Regions from separate parts of the Thioalkalivibrio sulfidiphilus HL-EbGr7 genome, predicted to be linked through region 1. Evidence: predicted binding sites of a transcription regulator. Region 1 holds the regulator's gene; the other holds the start of a gene.
The links. The regulator FliA, encoded in region 1, starts transcription of late flagellar genes. The targets are predictions, from matches to a motif close to GCTAAAGTTNNNNNNNNNNCNGCCGATA.
Positions count from the first base shown of each region.

Region 1 (7,526 bases):
GCGCATCCGGGTGGTGGCCACGGTGGGACGGGAAGGGAAGTAGGAAGGTTGAATTGGGAAGTGAGAAGTAACGGCAAATACAGCGAGCGAGGTGTGAATTGGCAGGCCGGGGATTTTTCCCACTTCCCGATTCACACTTCTCACTTCAGAAACTCGGTCGAGTGACATGCGATGAAGATCAGACGATTTTTTGCACGGGACATGCGCCAGGCCATGCGGATGGTGCGCGAGGAGCAGGGCGACGATGCGGTGATCCTCTCCAGCCGTAAGGTGGAGGGAGGCATCGAGATCGTCTCGGCGGTGGACTTCGACGAGCAACTGCTGAGCGATATGGGCCGGGAGCCGGCACCTGCTGTTGCGAAGGCCGCGCCCGAGCCGCCCCTGGCCGCGCTGCGCGAGGCGGCCCCGGAGGTGGTGGAGCCCATCATGATCCCCACCCCCGCGCCCGCATCCGAGGCACGCCCGCGCCGTGAGCCTGCCCGGGAGATCGTCTGGTCCCAGGATCCGGCCCTGGTGGCCATGCAGCAGGAGATCGAGACCCTGCGGGGCATGCTCCAGGACCAGCTGGCCAGCTTTGCCTGGAATGACCTGAAGCGTCGTGACCCACACCGCGCCCAGCTGATCAAGCGTCTCGGCGCCCTGGGTCTCGACGAGGCCCTGTCCCAGGAGATCGCCGAGGGCGTGCGCCAGATTCAGAGTCCGGAACAGGCCTGGCGCGAGGGGCTCTACGGCCTGGCCACGCGCATCCCGGTGGCCGGTGAGGCTTTGCTTGACGGGGAGGGTGTCATCGCCCTGGTGGGACCGAGCGGCGTGGGCAAGACCACCACCGTGGCCAAGCTCGCGGCCCGTCATGTGCAGCGTCACGGGCGCGGTTCCATCGCGCTGGTGACCACCGATGCCTATCGCATCGGCGCTTATCGTCAATTGCAGACCTTCGGTCAGATCCTCGGCGTGCCGGTCCATCTGGCGCAGACAGGGCGCCAGTTGGGCGATATCCTATTGGGGCTTGGCGACAAGCAACGGATCTTCGTGGATACCGCCGGCATGAGCCAGCGGGACCTGCGCCTGGCGGAGGAGATGGCCGGGCTGGCGGCCATTCCGCGTCTGCGCACGCTACTGGTGGTGGCCGCCAATGCCCAGCAGGCGGTACTGGAAGAAACCTTCCGCGCCTTCGGTCATTTGCCGCTCACCGGCGCCGTGCTCACCAAGGTGGACGAGGCCGCCAGTCTCGGACCGGTACTCTCCGCCCTGAGTCACGGCGATCTACCCCTGCTCTATGTGAGCGAAGGGCAGCGGGTACCGGAGGACCTGCAACCGGCACGGGTGCAGCGCCTGGTGAGTCGCGCGGTGTCCCTGGCCTCGGACCGACAGCAACGCGCCCGCGGGCTCCGCCCGTCCATGGCGCCCCGGAAAGTGAATCGACACGCCCATGCCCAGATACAGTGATCAGGTCAACGATCAGGCCGATGGTCTGCGCCGCATGAACGCGCCGCGTCCCGTGCAGGTGATCGCGGTGGCCAGCGGCAAGGGCGGCGTGGGCAAGACCAATGTCTCCGTAAACCTGTCCGTGGCGCTTGCCCAGGGTGGGCGCTCGGTGATGCTCATGGACGCGGACCTGGGGCTCGCCAACGTGGACGTGCTGCTGGGCCTGCAGCCCCGGGCCAACCTCTCCCACGTGCTCAAGGGAGACCTGGGCCTGGACGAGATCCTGGTGGATGGGCCCGCCGGCATCACCATCGTGCCCGCCGCCTCGGGCGTGGCGCGCATGGCCGGGCTGGATCCGGCCGAGCACGTCGGCATCATCCGCGCCTTCAGTGAGCTGAGCCGTCCGGTGGACGTGCTCATCGTGGATACCGCCGCTGGCCTGCATGATAGCGTGCTGAGCTTCTGCCGCGCCGTGCAGGAGGTGCTGGTGGTGGTCTGCGACGAGCCGGCCTCAATCACCGATGCCTACGCCCTGATCAAGGTGCTGAGCCGGGATCACGGCATCAGCCGCATGCGCGTGGTGGCCAACATGGTGCGTGGTCCCGACGAGGGCAGGCAGTTGTTCGCCAAGCTGGTGGCCGTGTGCGACCGGTTCCTGGACGTGACCCTGGACTACGCCGGGGCCATCCCCCACGACGAATACCTGCGCAAGGCCGTGCAGCGCCAGAAGGCGGTCACCGAGGCCTATCCGTCCAGCCCGGCGGCGCGCGCATTCAAGGAATTGGCCCGCAAGGCCGATACATGGCCCATACCCGCCGGTGGAAGCGGGCGCATCGAGTTCTTTGTTGAGCGGCTGGTGGGTTCGGGCTCTAATGACAGGGAGGCCCTGTCATTAACGGATTAGCCGCCATGTACTCGAGCGAACTCCTGGACCGCAACCGCCTGGTGGATGCGCATGTGCCGCTGGTCAAGCGCATTGCCTACCACCTGCTGGGTCGGCTGCCTTCCAGCGTGCAGGTGGACGACCTGATCCAGGCCGGTGTGGTGGGTCTGCTCGAGGCAGCGCAGCAGTACGACGCGACCCAGGGGGCCAGTTTCGAGACCTATGCGGGGATCCGCATCCGCGGCGCCATGCTCGACGAGGTGCGACGCTCCGACTGGACGCCGCGCTCGGTACATCGCAACGCGCGCCGGGTGAGCGAGGCCATGCGCCTGGTGGAGAACCGCCTGGGCCGCGAGGCGCAGCCGGCGGAGGTGGCCGCGGAACTGGGCGTGAGCCTGGACGAGTACCAGCACATGGTCAGCGATGCCGCCTCCTGCAAGGTGCTGAGCTTCGAGGACATCTTCGAGCCGGACTCCGAGGGCGAGGACCTGCTGCCCGGGGACGAGCCGAGCCCCTTCGAGGCCCTGCAGTCCGATGGTTTCAGGGCGGCGCTGGCCCGGGAGGTGGGCGCGCTGCCGGAGCGTGAGCGGCTGGTGATGTCGCTCTATTACGACGACGAACTCAACCTGCGTGAGATCGGCGAGGTGCTCGGTGTCAGCGAGTCCCGGGTCTGCCAGCTCCACGGCCAGGCCCTGGTGCGCCTGCGGGCGCGCATGAGCGACTGGACCGGTCATTCGAGCGAGCAGAAATGAATTATTGACCTGCGCGGCAGTGATGCCACGCGGGGCGTGAGATTGAATCACTTCAACCCCCGGTTCCCCCAGGGTCAGCCGGATGCAATCTGAATCAGGCGGAGGTCAGTGTGGACAAGAATATGAAGATCCTGATCGTGGACGATTTCTCCACGATGCGACGCATCATCAAGAATCTGCTGCGGGATCTCGGCTTCAACAACACCAGCGAGGCCGATGACGGTAGCACGGCCCTGCCCATGCTGCAGAACGGCAACTTCGACTTCCTGATCACCGACTGGAACATGCCCAACATGCCGGGCATCGACCTGCTCAAGGCCGTGCGCGCCGACGAAAAACTCAAGACCATGCCGGTGCTGCTGGTGACCGCCGAGGCCAAGCGCGAGCAGATCGTCGAGGCCGCCCAGGCCGGGGTCAACGGCTACATCATCAAGCCGTTCACCGCCGAAACCCTGCGCGAGAAGATCGAGAAGATCTTCGAACGCATCAACGCGGGGGGCTGAGCGACATGGACACGCCGGGCTTGGAGGAGAAGGCCGCCGAGATCAAGGCCCAGCAGCTGCAGAAGGCCCGTCAGCTGGTCAGCCACATCGAGGCCGGTGACGAGGAATCTGCCGCCCGGCTGATCGAGGAACTGGGCCGCATGCACGAGAGCCTGCTGTTCCAGGAGCTGGGTAGGCTGACCCGGGATCTGCATGAGGCCCTCAATGCATTCCGTCTGGACTCGCGTCTCTCCGAGCTGACCCAGACCGACATCCCGGACGCCAAGGAACGACTCAACTACGTGGTCAGCCTGACCGAGGATGCGGCACACCGCACCCTCAATGCCGTGGAAGCGAGCCTGCCCATGTCGGAGCAACTCTCCAGCCGGGCAGGCGATCTGGCCCGGCACTGGCAGCGTTTCCGTGCACGCGAGCTCTCCGCCGAGGAATTCAGGCAGCTGAGCGGGGAACTGGGCGAGTTCCTGGCCCGGGTGCACGACGATGCCGAGGCCATCCGCCGCAATCTGTCCGACGTGCTCATGGCCCAGGACTTCCAGGATCTGACCGGACAGGTGATCCGCCGTGTCATCAACCTGGTGCAGGACGTGGAGCAAAACCTGGTGGGCCTGGTGCGCATCTCCGGCGAGCGGCTCTCCACGCCGGATCAGAAAAAAATGCAGGACAAGCGCGCCGAGGATCAGAACAAGGGTATGGGTCCGGCGGTGCCGGGCACCGCCGGTGCCAGCGATGTGGTCAGCGGCCAGGACGACGTGGACGATCTGCTGTCCAGCCTGGGATTCTGAGCACGTTGCCAAGCGCATAACGAGAAGGGGTAGGGGATGAGTCTGGATAGCGATGACGAGATTCTGCAGGACTTTCTGGTGGAGGCCGGGGAACTGCTGGAAGGGCTCAGTGAGCAGCTGGTGGAACTGGAGCGCAACCCCACCGACCGTGACCTGCTCAATGCGGTGTTTCGCAGCTTCCACACCATCAAGGGCGGCGCGGGATTCCTCAATCTCACCCACCTGGTGGCGGTGTGCCACCGGGCCGAAGACGTGTTCAACGTGCTGCGCCAGGGCCAGCGCCAGGTGGATGGCGCGCTCATGGACGCCGTGCTGCAGGTGCTGGACGTGGTCAACCGCATGTTCGGCGAGATCCGCGGCGGCGTCGAGCCGGGGCCCGCGGATCCCGAGCTGCTGACGCGGCTGGAATCCATGACCGGGCCCGCGGACGCCGCGCCTGCGCCGTCTCCCGTCGCCGAGGCGCCTCCGCCCGCCCCCGAGCCTGCCCCGCCTGTGTCTGCCAGCCCTGCCGTGCCGGCCGGCGATGGCGACATCACCGACGAGGAATTCGAGGCCCTCCTGGATGCCATGCAGTCCGGTGGCAGCGCGCCCGCGCTGGCCGCAGCACCGGCCGCTTCGCACAAGAGCGACGAGATCACTGAGGACGAATTCGAGAGCCTGCTGGACGAACTGCACGGCAAGGGCAATGCGCCTGTCGAGAGCAAGGCCTCACCCCCGGCCGCAGGCAGCTCCGCGGACCCGGATCTGATCAGCGAGGATGAATTCGAGCACCTGCTGGACGAACTGCACGGCAAGGGCAAGGCACCGGTCGTGGCGTCTGCCAAGGCCGCGCCCGCCGCTGCTGCACCACCCGCCGCGAAGCCGGCTGCTGCGCCTGCCCCTGCCGCCGCCCCCGCCGCCGCCCCCGCCGCTGCGACCCCTGCGACCCAGGCACAGCCCGCCGCAGAGACCTCGGTGCGCGTGGACACCAAGCGCCTGGACGACATCATGAACCTGGTGGGCGAACTGGTGCTGGTGCGCAACCGTCTGGCCACCCTGCGTTCCAAGATGTCCGACGAGCAGGTGGCCAAGGCGGTCAGCAACCTGGACATCGTCACCGCCGACCTGCAGGCGGCGGTGATGAAGACGCGCATGCAGCCCATCAAGAAGGTGTTCGGGCGCTTCCCCCGGGTGGTGCGCGACCTGGCCCGCAGCCTCAACAAGGAGATCGATCTGGAGTTGCGCGGCGAGGAGACCGATCTGGACAAGAACCTGGTGGAGGCCCTGGCCGATCCGCTGGTGCACCTGGTGCGCAACGCCGTGGACCACGGCATCGAGTCCCCCGAGGAGCGGGTCGCCGCCGGCAAGTCCCGCACCGGACACGTGGTGCTGTCCGCCGAGCAGGAGGGCGACCACATCCTGCTGACCATCGCCGATGACGGCAAGGGCATGGATCCGGACGTGCTGCGCGCCAAGGCCGTGGAGAAGGGGCTCATGGACGAGGATGCGGCCCAGCGCATGACCGACCAGGATGCCTTCAACGTCATCTTCATGGCGGGCTTCTCCACCAAGGAGGCCATCTCCGACATCTCCGGTCGCGGCGTCGGCATGGATGTGGTGAAGACCCGTATCGCGCAATTGAACGGCACCATCGAGATCGATTCCAAAAAGGGTCAGGGCAGCACCCTGCGCATCAAGGTGCCGCTCACCCTGGCCATCCTGCCCACCCTCATGGTGGTGCTGGGCAACCAGCGTTTCGCCCTGCCGCTGGCCAATGTGAGCGAGATCTTCGACCTGGATCTGTCCCGCACCAACCACGTGGATGACCAGGAGGTGATCATGGTGCGCAACCAGGCCCTGCCGCTGTATTACCTGCGCCGCTGGCTGGCCCGCAGCGATGCGCCCAAGGTGAACCGCGAGACGCAGCACGTGGTGGTGGTGTTCGTGGGCAACCGGCGCGTGGGTTTCGTGGTGGACAGCCTGATCGGCCAGGAAGAGGTGGTGATCAAACCCCTCGGCGCCTCGCTGCACGGACTGCCGGGCTTCGCCGGTGCCACCATCACCGGCGATGGCGGCATCGCCCTGATCCTGGACGTGCCCAGCCTGCTCAAGGCCTACGCGCGGCGTTTCTGATGACTGCATCCATGCCGCGTGACGTGCACGCGACACGCGAGCGGCAACACTGAGGAGATGGTTTAGATGGCGGTACGCGCACTGGTGGTGGACGATTCGGGTTTCTTCCGACGTCGTATCGTCGAGATCCTCGATGCCGATCCGGGCATCGAGGTGGTGGGTACCGCCGCCAATGGCCAGGAGGCCATCGACGAGGCCGCCAGGCTGCGTCCCGACGTGATCGTCATGGACATCGAGATGCCGGTGATGGACGGTATCACCGCCGTGCGTCGCATCATGGCGCGCCAGCCGACCCCGATCCTGATGTTCTCCTCGCTCACCTTCGAGGGGGCCAAGGCCACCCTGGATGCCCTGGACGCCGGTGCCGCGGACTTCCTGCCCAAGCGTTTCGAGGACATCTCCCGGGATCAGCAGGAGGCACGCCAGGTGCTTTGTCGGCGGGTCCGCACCCTCGGCATGCGCCGGGTCCGTCCCGCCCCGGCAGTGCCCGGCACGGCGGCCCCGGCCGCGGCAAGAGCCGCCACCACGGCCCCAGCCGCGGGTGCCCCGCCTGCGCGCGTCGATCGCAGCCCGGTACGCATGCGGGATTTCCGCGCGGTGCTGATCGGCACCTCCACCGGCGGACCGGTGGCGCTGCAGAAGGTACTCACCGCACTGCCGGCCAATTTCCCCTTGCCCCTGCTGCTGGTGCAGCACATGCCGGCCAGCTTCACGCCGGCCTTTGCCCAGCGCCTGGATTCCCTGTGCGCCATCCGCGTCAAGGAGGCCGCCGACGGTGATGTGTTGCAGCCGGGGCTTGCCCTGCTCGCACCCGGCGGTCTGCAGATGGTGGTGGAGTCCCGGGGCGGGCAGCAGCGTGTACGCATCGTCGAGAGCGAAGCCGGCCAGCACTACCGTCCCTGCGTGGACGTGACCTTCAAGTCCGCCGCGCCGGTGTTCGGCGGCCAGGTGCTGGCGATCATCATGACCGGCATGGGCGCCGACGGCCGCGAGGGCGTGCGTGCGCTCAAGCAACTGGGCGCCAGGGTCTGGGCCCAGGACGAGGAGAGCTGCGTAGTCTACGGCATGC
Region 1 is NC_011901.1:1,435,629-1,443,154, forward strand. Features, by position in the region: gene flhA (flagellar biosynthesis protein FlhA) at 1-43, shown strand, start outside; gene flhF (flagellar biosynthesis GTPase FlhF) at 172-1,446, shown strand; gene TGR7_RS06700 (MinD/ParA family protein) at 1,430-2,329, shown strand; gene TGR7_RS06705 (RNA polymerase sigma factor FliA) at 2,335-3,060, shown strand; gene cheY (chemotaxis response regulator CheY) at 3,183-3,563, shown strand; gene TGR7_RS06715 (protein phosphatase CheZ) at 3,584-4,345, shown strand; gene TGR7_RS06720 (chemotaxis protein CheA) at 4,382-6,457, shown strand; gene TGR7_RS06725 (protein-glutamate methylesterase/protein-glutamine glutaminase) at 6,524-7,526, shown strand, end outside.

Region 2 (7,526 bases), 650 kb from region 1:
GGCGGTGGGTGGCATCAAGAGCGCCGCCAACATCCTCAACTTCATGGAGCCCTCCAAGGAGGCCACCATCGTGGACCGCATCCGCGAGGTGGACGAAGACCTCAGCCAGCAGATCCAGGACCTCATGTTCGTGTTCGACAACCTGGTGGAGGTGGACGATCGCGGCATCCAGGCCCTGCTGCGGGAGATCTCCACCGAGTCCCTGGTGCTGGCCCTCAAGGGCGCCGAGGACGCCCTCAAGGAGAAGATCTTCAAGAACATGTCCAAGCGCGCCGCCGAGATGCTGCGCGACGACCTGGAGGCCAAGGGCCCGGTGCGCCTGAGCGAAGTGGAAGGCGCCCAGAAGGAGATCCTCACCGTCGCCCGGCGCATGGCCGAAAGCGGCGAGATCGTGCTGGGCGGCAAGGGCGGAGACGAGTTTGTATGAGGGCGCTAGAGGCAAGAGACAAGTTCCTAGCCCGCATATCTCACCACCCTTCTACTGCGGCCGCCGATCTGCGCGCTGTGACGGGGCGTGCTCCCTCCAGCCGGCTTGACGTAGTGTCGGCTACGCCGGCACCGTCTTCCGGTCCGCGCGCCCCGTCACAGCGGCATCTCGACGCCCTCGCTACGAACGGTGGTGAGATATGCGGGCTAGAGGCAAGAGGTGAGAGCCTCTGCCTATGACTCAGCGCATCATCAGTGGGGAGGAGGTGGAGACTGCGCAGCGTTGGGAGGCGCCGGCGGTGGGTGATGCTGCTGCGGCGTCGCGCAGGCCGGGTGTCCAGGCGCGCTCCGAGGCGGTGACGGACCGGCCGGCGCTGCCCACCGCCCGGGAGATCGAGGAGATCCAGCGGGCTGCCCGGGAAGAGGGCAGGGCCGAGGGATTCGAGCAGGGCCTTCAGGAAGGCAGGAAGGCCGGCGAGGCGGCGGTGCGCGCCGAGGTGGAGTCGCTGCAACGGGTGCTGGAGTCCCTGGTACCCGGCGTGCAGGCCCTGGACCAGCAGCTGGAATCCGATCTGCTGCAGCTGGTCAGCACCGTGACCCGTCAGCTGGTGCGCCGCGAACTGCGCGCCGACCCGGGCCAGATCGTCGCCGTGGTGCGCGAGGCCCTGATGGTGCTGCCCAGCACCGAGCGCACCATCCGCCTGCACCTGCATCCCGAGGACGCGCGCCTGGTGCGTGACGCCCTGCACCTGTCGGAACTGGAGCGGCCCTGGAAGGTGATCGAGGATCCGACCCTGAGCCGGGGCGGTGCGCGCCTGGAGACCGACACCTCCCACGTGGATGCCTCCCTGGAGACCCGTCTCAATGCCCTGATTTCCGAACTCTGGGGCGGTGAGCGCCGTCATGACGAGCAGGGCGACGCACAGGGGCGAGATCGATCGCAGAGCCGGCAGCGATGCCGGTGACGGCCATGGCGCTCCCTGAGGGCCTGGATCCCGAGCTGCGTCTGGCCCGGCTGCGGGACAGCCTGCGCCGGGGCGCCCGGCGCGTGGAGCAGGCCCGACCGCTGACCGCCGAAGGGCGCCTGGTGCGCATGGTGGGCCTGACCCTGGAGGCCGAGGGGGTGCGCATGCCCGTGGGTGGACGTTGCCGGGTGGTGAGCGCGGGCGGCGCCGAGGTGGAGGCCGAGGTGGTGGGTTTCTCCGGCGAACGGGTGTTCCTCATGCCCGTGGGCGACATCAGCGGGCTCACCCCCAATGCCCGGGTGATCCCCACCCAGCATGCCCGTGAGGCCCGGGTGGGCGAGGCCCTGCTGGGTCGCGTACTGGACGGTGCGGGCCGGCCCCTGGACGGTCTGCCGCCTCCGGATTGCGAGGCCAGCGTGTCCTTGAACGGCCGTCCCCTCAACCCCCTGGCGCGGCGTCCCATCCACGAGCCCCTGGACGTGGGCGTGCGCGCCATCAACGGCCTGCTCACCGTGGGCCGCGGCCAGCGCATGGGCCTGTTCGCCGGCAGCGGCGTGGGCAAGAGCGTGCTGCTGGGCATGATGACCCGCTACACCAATGCCGATGTCACGGTGGTGGGGCTGATCGGCGAGCGTGGCCGGGAAGTGAACGAATTCGTGCAGAACATCCTCGGTCCCGAGGGCATGGCCCGGGCGGTGGTGGTGGCGGTACCCGCCGACCATCCGCCGCTGATGCGCCTGCACGGCGCCATGCTGGCCACCTCCATCGCCGAGTACTTCCGGGACCAGGGCCTGAACGTGCTGCTGCTCATGGATTCCCTGACCCGTTTCGCCCAGGCCCAGCGCGAGATCTCGCTGGCCATCGGCGAACCGCCTGCCACCAAGGGTTATACGCCGTCCGTGTTCGCGCGCCTGCCGCACCTGGTGGAGCGTGCCGGCAACAGCGACCGGGGCGAGGGCACCATGACCGCCTTCTACACGGTGCTCACCGAGGGCGACGACCAGAACGACCCCATCGCCGATGCGGCCCGGGCGATCCTCGATGGACACGTGGTGCTGTCCCGGCGCATCGCCGAGGCCGGCCGCTATCCCGCCATCGACATCGAGGCCTCCGTGAGCCGGCTCATGAACGAGATCGCCGACCCGGGCCAGATCCAGGCCGCGCGCCTGTTCAAGCAGATCTACGCCACCTACCAGCAGAACCGGGACCTGATCAGCGTCGGCGCCTACCAGAAGGGCGCCGACCCCCGGGTGGACGCCGCCATCCAGTACTATCCTCACCTCGAGCAGTACCTCTCCCAGGACATGCGCGAGGCCGTGGATTTCAAGGAAAGCCTGCGGGCGCTGGACGCGCTGATGAACGAGGAGGCGTGAGGCGCCAGGTGTGAGGAGTAAGGCGTCATTAGCTTGATGCAACGCAGGATGCCAAATGACCCGTACTTGTATCTTGTCACTAGCAACTTGTCTCTGCCCCGGAGGGGCCATATGACCCGTTCCAAACGCATGCAACCCGTGGCCAACGTGGTCCACAACCGTCAGCAGAACGCCGCGCGCGTGATGGGCGAGCGGCAGCGGGCCCTGGATGATCAGCAGAACCGCCTGCAGGAACTCAACAACTACCGCGACGAATACGCCAGGCGCTTCGAGGACGGCGGCGAGTCCATGGCGGGCATCAACATGCGCGACTACCGGCTGTTCCTCTCGCGGCTCAACGAGGCCATCGAGGAACAGGCCCGTCGGGTGGAACTGGCGCGGGCCGCCCTGGAACAGAGCCGTGGCCAGTGGACCGCCACCCGGGTGCACAGCGACGCGGTGAACAAGGTGGTGGAACGCATGCAGGCCGACGAGCGCCGCGACGAGGACCGGCGCGAGCAGAAGGAAAACGACGAGTTCGGGCAGCGCCCGCGTCGACCCCACGACAAGTAACTGGCACGCATCTTGTTAACCAAAGCGCAGAGCACCTGACACAGGACGACACACATGCAGCTTGCCGCCTTCCCTATGAATCTGCCGGGCCCCCTGATGCAGGCCCTGGGCGACCTGGATGCCATGCCGGACGGAGCCCGCGCCCTGGGCGAGCAGGGCGATTTCTGGATGCGTCTGGCCATCCATCTCCAGGGCCTGGAGCAGGTGGCCGAGGCCCTGCCCGAGGAACTGGACGCCGAGGGTCTGGCCGCCTGGCTGGCCGCCAGCCTGGGCAATGACGAGGCCCTGCCGGTGGGTAGGCCCTTGCCGCAGGACGGCAAGAACTTGCCGCCCCAGGCCGCCTTGATGCAGGTTGCGGCAGGGAGCGTGGGTGCCGATACGGCTGACACGGAGCACTTCTCCGGTTCGGTCCGTATGCGCGAACACCTCATGGCGGCCGCTGTGCAGACGGCGGCGGCCATGTCCGCCGACGATGAAGTGTCTGGCAAGCGCGCCCTGAGCGAGCTCGCCTCCCAGGGCAAGGTCGGTGACATTCAGGCCGTCATGGCCAATGCGGTCAGTGCGGATCCCAACCAGGCCGCCACGCGCGCAGCGCCCCGTGCCCTGAGCCTGGACATTCCCATGGGGCAGCCGGGCTGGGACCGCTCCCTGGGCGACCGGGTGCAGTGGATGGTCAGCCAGAAGGTGCAGGTGGCCGAGCTTCGTTTGAACCCCCCCAACCTGGGCCCCATCGAGATCCGCGTGCACGTGGATGGGGATCGCACCCAGGTGAACTTCGTCGCGCCCCAGGCGGCGGTGCGGGAGGCCATCGATGCGGCCCTGCCGCGACTGCGGGAGATGTTCGCCGAGGGCGGCATGACCCTGGATGTGTCGGTGTCCCACCAGGACGCCCGCCAGGCCCGGGGCGAGTCCGACGGCCAGGGGACCGGTGGCGGTGCCCAGGCGGGTGAGGGCGCGGAGCAGTCCGGGCTGCCCGGCGAGGCCCAGGCCGTGCGCCAGGGCCTCGGGCTGGTGGACTACTATGCCTGAGCGGGGTTTGTGTTTGCCGCGGATGCGAGGCGCCCGGGATGTTCCCAGGCGCCTTTTTTATTGTGAGGTGCACTGAGTGTCATGAGCGGGCCCATCCGCAGGATGAGTGGAGCCATCCAGGTCGGGGCGATCCGTATAATGCCGCCCCTAAAGTGACTAAGTCACTCAAGTTTGCGTGATGGGTGTCGCTACAGAACTCACAAGAAGCAAAACAACAAAACCATAAAAAGAAGACTCGGGCCGCCCACAATCCAGGGCGCGCAAACGGTCGCACCGTATTCTCAGAGGCCTTGCTCCATGTTCAACAACCTGAAGATCAGTGTCCGCCTGCTGGGCGGCATCGCCATCCTCCTGCTGCTCACCGTCGGCCTGATCCTGCCGGTGGTGCTCAACAACCTGGGCGGTATGAGCCAGCGGGCCGAGGAGCGTCAGCTACAGGACCTGTTCCTGTCCCTGCGCACCGCCATCGACGCCCAATCCCAGCAGGCCGAGGCCATGGCCGCCTCGGTGAGCAACATCCCCGAGATCCAGGCCGCCTTCGCCGCCCGGGACCGGGACCGCCTGGCCGAACTCACCGTGCCCATCTTTCAGAACATGGGTCAGAGCCACGGCATTGACCAGTTCCAGTTCCACCTGGCCCCGGCCACCTCCTACCTGCGGGTGCACCGCCCTGACCGACACGGCGATGACCTGTCGGCGTTCCGCAACACGGTGGTGGAGACCAACCGCACCCGGCGCGCCGTGCAGGGCCTGGAGCGCGGCGTCGCGGGCCTGGGCGTGCGCGGCGTGGTGCCCATGTTCTACCAGGGCCAGCACACCGGCTCCGTGGAGTTCGGCCTGACCTTCGGCCAGTCCTTCTTCGATGATTTCACCCGTCAGTACGGGGCCGGCGCCGCGCTGCACATTCCCGGCGATGCCGGTGCCTTCAACCGCTTCGCCAGCTCCATCGGCGAAGAGGCGCTGCTCAGCCGCGAGGAACTGGCCCGTGCCCTGCGCGGCGAGACCGTGCTGCGCCAGACGGAGCACCGGGGTACCCCCGTGGCCGTGTACGGCCGGGTGATCAACGACTTCGCCGGCCAGCCGGTGGGTGTGCTGGAACTGATGGTGGATCGCAGCGAGTACGTGGCAGGTTACCGGGAGGCCCTGTTCTCCGTGCTCGGCGTGGGTCTGCTGGTGTTGGTGCTGGGCATGGGGCTTGCTTGGGTGATTGCCCGAGGAATCGTCAAGCCCCTGTGCGAGACCGTGGCGCGCCTGGACGACATCGCCCAGGGCGAGGGCGACCTGACTCAGCGCCTGCCGGTGGAGGGCAAGAACGAACTCACCCAGCTGGCGGTGGCCTTCAATGCCTTCGTGACCAAGATCCAGGACGTGGTGCGCCAGGTGGCGGGTGCCACTTCCCAGCTGGCTGCAGCCTCTGAGGAACTGTCCGCCACCGCGGAACAGACCACCAACCAGGTGCGCCGCCAGCAGAACGAGACCGACCAGGTGGCCACGGCCATGAACGAGATGACCGCCACGGTGCAGGAAGTGGCGCGCAACGCCACCGACGCGGCTGCTGCCGCCCGGGAGACGGACCAGGAGGCCAGCGCCGGTCGCGACGTGGTGGGTGCCACCATCCGCTCCATCGAGTCCCTGGCCTCCGAGGTGGAGAACGCCGCCGGCGTGATCCAGCGCCTGTCCGCGGACAGCGAGGAGATCGGCAAGGTGCTGGACGTGATCCGCGGCATCGCTGAACAGACCAACCTGCTGGCGCTCAATGCCGCCATCGAGGCGGCGCGCGCCGGCGAACAGGGCCGGGGCTTCGCGGTGGTGGCCGACGAGGTGCGCACGCTCGCCTCCCGCACCCAGGAATCCACCCACACCATCCAGGAGATGATCGAGCGTCTGCAGGGCAATGCCAGCAGTGCGGTGACCGTGATGGAGAAGGGCCGTGTCCAGGCCACTGGTAGCGTCGAACAGGCCGCCAAGGCGGGTCAGTCCCTGAAGAGCATCACCGGCGCCGTGGCGCGCATCACCGACATGAACACCCAGATCGCCAGCGCCGCCGAGGAGCAGTCCGCCGTGGCCGAGGAGATCAACCGTAACGTGGTGAACATCAGCCAGGCCGTGGACGAAACCGCCTCCGGCTCCCAGCAGATCAGCACCGCCAGCGATGAACTGGCGCGCCTGGCCGCGGAGCTTCAGGGGATGGTGGGGCAGTTTAAGGTGTAAGAAAGCGTCAGAGACAAGTGGCTAGAGGCAAGAGGCAAGTAATCATTTCTTGTCTCTTGCATCTTGCATCTTGTCTCTAGCGCCTTCATAGATAAGGCGTCAGCAACCTTGCGGCGCCGTTCCTCAGCCGCACGGGCAGGGATCGCCTCTGGCTTTCCTCGAGTGTCAGCGCACGCGCCTCGCGTTTGCGTGCTTCCACCCAGTCCTGCATCTGCCGGCCCAGTGCCGGGTCCAGGCATTCCAGGTTGAACTCGAAATTGAGCCGCAGGCTGCGCGGGTCCCAGTTGGCGGAACCCAGCAGCACCCACTCGCCGTCCACCAGCAGCAGCTTGGAGTGATCGAAGGGCGGCGGCGTGAGCCAGATGCGGCAGCCCCGTTCCAGCACCATCCAGTGCATGGCCTCTGAGGCCCATTGCACCAGGGGCAGGTTGCCCCGTGCCGGCAGCAGGATGTCCACCTTGAGCCCGCGCAGCGCGGCGCTGTTGAGCGCCGAGATCAGCGAGCCGTCGGGCAGGAAGTAGGGGGTCATCACCGTGATGCTCTCCCGGGCCTCGGCGAGCGCGGCGAGCATCAGCTGGCGCAGGGTCTCGAAGTGCTCGTCGGGGCCGTCGGGGACGCCGCGCGCGGGCACATCGCCCGCGGACGGGAGCGGCGGGAACCAGTCGTCACCCTGCAGTGTTTCGCCGGTGGCGAAGCGCCAGTCATCGGTGAATACCCGCTGCATCTGCGCCACCACCGGTCCCCGCACCTGGAAGTGCAGGTCCTGCACTGGGTGGCGTACGTCCAGGTCGATCCGATGTCCGGCGCGCAGGTTCATGCCGCCGGTGAAGCCGGTGTGTCCGTCCACCACCAGCAGCTTGCGGTGATTGCGCAGGTTGAAGGCCGCGAGCGTGCGTGGCAGGTGCATGGGCAGGAACAGTCGCGCCGGCACGCCAGCACGGCGCAGGGCCCGCTGCATGCTGCGCCGGCT
Region 2 is NC_011901.1:2,081,902-2,089,427, reverse strand. Features, by position in the region: gene fliG (flagellar motor switch protein FliG) at 1-427, shown strand, start outside; gene TGR7_RS09865 (flagellar assembly protein FliH) at 663-1,391, shown strand; gene fliI (flagellar protein export ATPase FliI) at 1,397-2,764, shown strand; gene fliJ (flagellar export protein FliJ) at 2,876-3,316, shown strand; gene TGR7_RS09850 (flagellar hook-length control protein FliK) at 3,371-4,345, shown strand; gene TGR7_RS09845 (methyl-accepting chemotaxis protein) at 4,643-6,556, shown strand; gene TGR7_RS09840 (phospholipase D-like domain-containing protein) at 6,642-7,526, opposite strand, start outside.
Region 2: TGR7_RS09845 (methyl-accepting chemotaxis protein) is a predicted target of FliA. The motif match lies at 4,509-4,536, and genes of this name have one in related genera.